2 regions of the Psychrobacillus sp. FSL W7-1493 genome follow, and region 2 is predicted to be linked to the other one. Evidence: a T-box and tRNA genes for the amino acid it is inferred to sense, from the RefSeq annotation. Region 2 holds a T-box; the other holds one or more tRNA genes.
The links. A T-box is a leader RNA that pairs with one kind of tRNA and senses whether it is charged. The one in region 2 lies ahead of MKX96_RS08070 (valine--tRNA ligase), so its partner is inferred to be a tRNA-Val.
Positions count from the first base shown of each region.

Region 1: it has a tRNA-Val gene. The T-box ahead of MKX96_RS08070 (valine--tRNA ligase) is inferred to sense a tRNA for this amino acid. The anticodon was not compared.

Region 1 covers NZ_JBBOSB010000001.1:943,753-946,118, forward strand. Annotated here, with positions in the region: rRNA gene MKX96_RS04650 (23S ribosomal RNA) at 1-641, shown strand, start outside; rRNA gene rrf (5S ribosomal RNA) at 763-878, shown strand; tRNA gene MKX96_RS04660 (tRNA-Asn) at 888-962, shown strand; tRNA gene MKX96_RS04665 (tRNA-Ser) at 969-1,060, shown strand; tRNA gene MKX96_RS04670 (tRNA-Glu) at 1,084-1,158, shown strand; tRNA gene MKX96_RS04675 (tRNA-Val) at 1,181-1,256, shown strand; tRNA gene MKX96_RS04680 (tRNA-Met) at 1,401-1,477, shown strand; tRNA gene MKX96_RS04685 (tRNA-Asp) at 1,481-1,556, shown strand; tRNA gene MKX96_RS04690 (tRNA-Phe) at 1,700-1,775, shown strand; tRNA gene MKX96_RS04695 (tRNA-Thr) at 1,780-1,855, shown strand; tRNA gene MKX96_RS04700 (tRNA-Tyr) at 1,865-1,948, shown strand; tRNA gene MKX96_RS04705 (tRNA-Trp) at 1,957-2,030, shown strand; tRNA gene MKX96_RS04710 (tRNA-His) at 2,056-2,131, shown strand; tRNA gene MKX96_RS04715 (tRNA-His) at 2,167-2,242, shown strand; tRNA gene MKX96_RS04720 (tRNA-Gln) at 2,244-2,315, shown strand; tRNA gene MKX96_RS04725 (tRNA-Gly) at 2,322-2,366, shown strand, end outside.
Region 2 covers NZ_JBBOSB010000001.1:1,594,757-1,597,122, reverse strand. Annotated here, with positions in the region: gene MKX96_RS08070 (valine--tRNA ligase) at 1-1,235, opposite strand, end outside; T-box leader at 1,281-1,507, opposite strand; gene MKX96_RS08065 (hypothetical protein) at 1,581-1,772, shown strand; gene MKX96_RS08060 (hypothetical protein) at 1,752-2,366, opposite strand, start outside.

The DNA.
Region 1 (2,366 bases), 650 kb from region 2:
GCCTCCTAAAGTGTAACGGAGGCGCCCAAAGGTTCCCTCAGAATGGTTGGAAATCATTCGAAGAGTGTAAAGGCAGAAGGGAGCTTGACTGCGAGACCTACAAGTCGAGCAGGGTCGAAAGACGGGCTTAGTGATCCGGTGGTTCCGCATGGAAGGGCCATCGCTCAACGGATAAAAGCTACCCCGGGGATAACAGGCTTATCTCCCCCAAGAGTCCACATCGACGGGGAGGTTTGGCACCTCGATGTCGGCTCATCGCATCCTGGGGCTGTAGTCGGTCCCAAGGGTTGGGCTGTTCGCCCATTAAAGCGGTACGCGAGCTGGGTTCAGAACGTCGTGAGACAGTTCGGTCCCTATCCGTCGTGGGCGTAGGAAATTTGAGAGGAGCTGTCCTTAGTACGAGAGGACCGGGATGGACACACCGCTGGTGTACCAGTTGTTCTGCCAAGGGCATCGCTGGGTAGCTATGTGTGGACGGGATAAGTGCTGAAAGCATCTAAGCACGAAGCCCCCCTCAAGATGAGATTTCCCATTACGCAAGTAAGTAAGATCCCTCAAAGACGATGAGGTAGATAGGTTCGGGGTGGAAGCGTGGCGACACGTGCAGCTGACGAATACTAATCGATCGAGGACTTAACCAAAATGTTTGTTTCTAAGATGTCAGTTTATTCAGTTTTGAAAGAATAATTTTTTATTAAAAAAACACTTGTAATAATCTACATAGTTGATATAATAGAAAATGTCTTTCAGTAATTATTCAAGTCTAGTGATGATGGCGAAGAGGTCACACCCGTTCCCATACCGAACACGGAAGTTAAGCTCTTCAGCGCCGATGGTAGTTGGGGGTCTCCCCCTGCAAGAGTAGGACGTCGCTAGGCGGATATTATTCCGAAGTAGCTCAGTGGTAGAGCAATCGGCTGTTAACCGATCGGTCGTAGGTTCGAGTCCTACCTTCGGAGCCATTTCTAGGAGAGCTGTCCGAGTGGCCGAAGGAGCACGATTGGAAATCGTGTAGGCGGGTAACACTGTCTCAAGGGTTCAAATCCCTTGCTCTCCGCCAGATAGATTTCTCTAATACATAATGGCCCCTTGGTCAAGCGGTTAAGACACCGCCCTTTCACGGCGGTAACACGGGTTCGAATCCCGTAGGGGTCACCATTTAATTTTAAACCAGCATTACGGAGGATTAGCTCAGCTGGGAGAGCATCTGCCTTACAAGCAGAGGGTCGGCGGTTCGAGCCCGTCATCCTCCACCATTATTAATTTAGCAAGTATTATTATCGCGGGGTGGAGTAAATCGCTTCACGAAGAAAGCGATTAACGTCGACGCAAGCGAAGCGTGGAAGACGTAAAACTCACTAAATGCGTAGGATGGTTTAAATTTCATCTAATATTATTGTCGCGGGGTGGAGCAGTTCGGTAGCTCGTCGGGCTCATAACCCGAAGGTCACAGGTTCAAATCCTGTCCCCGCAACCAAATGGTCCCGTGGTGTAGCGGTTAACATGCCTGCCTGTCACGCAGGAGATCGCCGGTTCGATCCCGGTCGGGACCGCCATTTATTATTCAATATGTTAGAGATTTAGGATAAGCAAGCAAATCGAGGAAGCAATCGAACGAAAGAAGGAGCGTACTAAAGTACGTGACTGAATGAGTGAGTGAAGCTGACAAAGAGTTGTACAGCTTAGCGTAAATCGAAGAGGCTCAGTAGCTCAGTCGGTAGAGCAAAGGACTGAAAATCCTTGTGTCGGCGGTTCGATTCCGTCCTGAGCCACCATTACGCCGGAATAGCTCAATTGGTAGAGCAACTGACTTGTAATCAGTAGGTTGGGGGTTCAAGTCCTCTTTCCGGCACCACTGTCTAGTGGAGGGGTAGCGAAGTGGCTAAACGCGGCGGACTGTAAATCCGCTCCTTAGGGTTCGGCGGTTCGAATCCGTCCCCCTCCACCAGTTTTTATAGGGGCATAGTTTAACGGTAGAATAGAGGTCTCCAAAACCTTTGATGTGGGTTCGATTCCTACTGCCCCTGCCAAATAATAAGTTAACTTTGAATAATGGCGGTTGTGGCGAAGTGGTTAACGCACCGGATTGTGATTCCGGCATTCGTGGGTTCAATTCCCATCAGTCGCCCCATATTCTATCTGGTTAGCTCTTTTTTTTATTCTGTGGCGGTCGTGGCGAAGTGGTTAACGCACCGGATTGTGATTCCGGCATTCGTGGGTTCAATTCCCATCGGTCGCCCCATTGGGGTATAGCCAAGCGGTAAGGCAACGGATTTTGATTCCGTCATGCCCTGGTTCGAATCCAGGTACCCCAGTTATTTGCGGAAGTAGTTCAGTGGTAGAACACCACCTTGCCAAGGTGGGGG
Region 2 (2,366 bases):
CATAGTTGACGGGAAATACACCAGTCATGTATATTTTCCATCCAACGTAAATACGTTTTTTCAAAGCGATCCGGTACAAAATTAACCTTACCCTCTGACTCTTGCAACTTTATTGCTTCTTCTGCAAGTGGCTGCATTTTTACAAACCACTGAGTGGAAAGGTAAGGCTCAACTACTGCTCCGCTTCGCTCAGAGTGGCCTACCGAATGTGCATGCTCTTCAATTTTAAATAAAACACCTGCATCTTGAAGATCTTTTACGATTTGTTTGCGGCATTCAAAGCGATCTAAGCCTTCATATTTAGCTGCATTTTTGTTCATTGAACCATCTTCATGCATAACTAAAATACGCTCTAAGTTATGGCGATTACCTATTTCAAAATCATTTGGGTCATGTGCAGGAGTAATCTTAACCGCTCCACTACCAAACTCCATATCAACGTAATCATCTGCTACGATTGGAATTTCACGGCCTACTATTGGTAATTTCACCGTTTTTCCGATTAAGTGTTTGTAGCGCTCATCCTCAGGATGTACTGCAACAGCTGTATCCCCTAGCATTGTTTCTGGTCGAGTTGTTGCAACATCGATCGAACCAGTACCATCTGCAAGTGGGTAATGCATATGATAGAATGCACCCTGTATATCTTTATGAATTACTTCGATATCAGATAGTGCTGTTTTTGTAGCAGGATCCCAGTTGATAATGTATTCCCCGCGGTAAATCAAGCCTTTGTTATAAAGCTTAACAAATACTTCCTTTACTGCATTGGAAAGACCCTCATCTAAAGTGAAGCGTTCACGAGAATAGTCTAAGCCTAGACCTAGTTTTGACCATTGCTTGCGAATATGTCCTGCATATTCATCTTTCCATTTCCAAGTTTCTTCCACAAATTTTTCACGACCTAGGTCATATCTCGAAATATTGTCAGCACGTAATTTTTCTTCTACCTTTGCTTGTGTAGCGATACCTGCATGGTCCATTCCTGGTAGCCATAGAGCGTCATATCCTTGCATACGCTTCATGCGAATAATAATGTCTTGAAGAGTTGTATCCCAGGCGTGACCTAAATGTAGCTTCCCTGTTACGTTAGGCGGTGGAATCACAATGGTATATGGTTCCTTTTCACTTTCTGGATGCGCCTCAAAATATTTACCTTTTAACCACCATTCATAGCGGCCTTTTTCGATTGACTGCGGATCATACTTGGTTGACATCGTTGTCTCATTTGTCATATCGTTTCCTCCTTAAAAAAGAATATAAAAAAACTCCTATCATCACTAAAGGACGAAGGAGTTTGTTCGCGGTACCACCTTTATTCGCAGATGCAATACAACACATCACGCTCTCAATTAGATAACGGCTTCAAACCGGCAATTGCTACTGTTAGTTCACAAAAGCTGCTCTTGGGCTACCTTCAAATGGTGGCTAACGGAAACATTTCAGCAAATTGTTTCCTTTCTTTAGATAACCGTGTCATTTTACTCTTCCCATTCATAGCATCCATATATAGTTGTTTTTATTGTATAGGATATTATTATATGCCGTCAAGCATAGTCTTGTGAAAGGAGGAAAACACTATGAAAAGAGGATACAACCCCTATTTACTGCCCGACTGGTTACGAAGAACTCGTTTTTACGTGAAAGGAATCATTATACCAATCGGTTGCTTTCAACTTGTTCGTGTTTTAATTGTTCCAACAACATGGGATTTTCTCTTGCTAGTATTTCTAGCATTTCTTGGTTTTCTATTATTTAAGGACATTATTTGATGGAAAGGAAAGCTTGGTATACCCATCCTCCAAATTAAATATAAACTGTAGCTCAGAATCATCCTCAGCCGGGCTTTCCACTTCTCTATTTTTAATCGTCACATTAGTCTGTTCCGGAACTGGTTCCTGTACCGTACGTGGGGACTGCTGTTCATTGCTTACAAAGGCCTCTCTATGGCTACTAGACTCTAAGACTAGGGTTTCTTCTACTTCTTCAATCATTTCTTGTCTTACCTCTGCTACTACTTCCTCCGTTTTCGGACGTTGCGTCTCATATTCACAATTCACTAGCCATACGATTTCAATACCATCAGACTCTGCCTTGCAATTTATAGTTTCTATACTAACTGTCGGTAACGTTTCGGCTTGTATTCTATCTTTACTAATCTCTACACTCATCGGTACCGCATATTCAAAATAACCAAGCTCACCGTTTAAATCTAGATCTTCGATTTCCGTAAATTCACTTGTTGCGTGATGCTCCACTTCACCCTCCTCGAACTCCACGTGACAAGTAATGTGATAAATACCGTTGATATGCACCATATTGTCCATTTCCTCATGAAAATACTGTGGGGTTACATTGATTGTTTT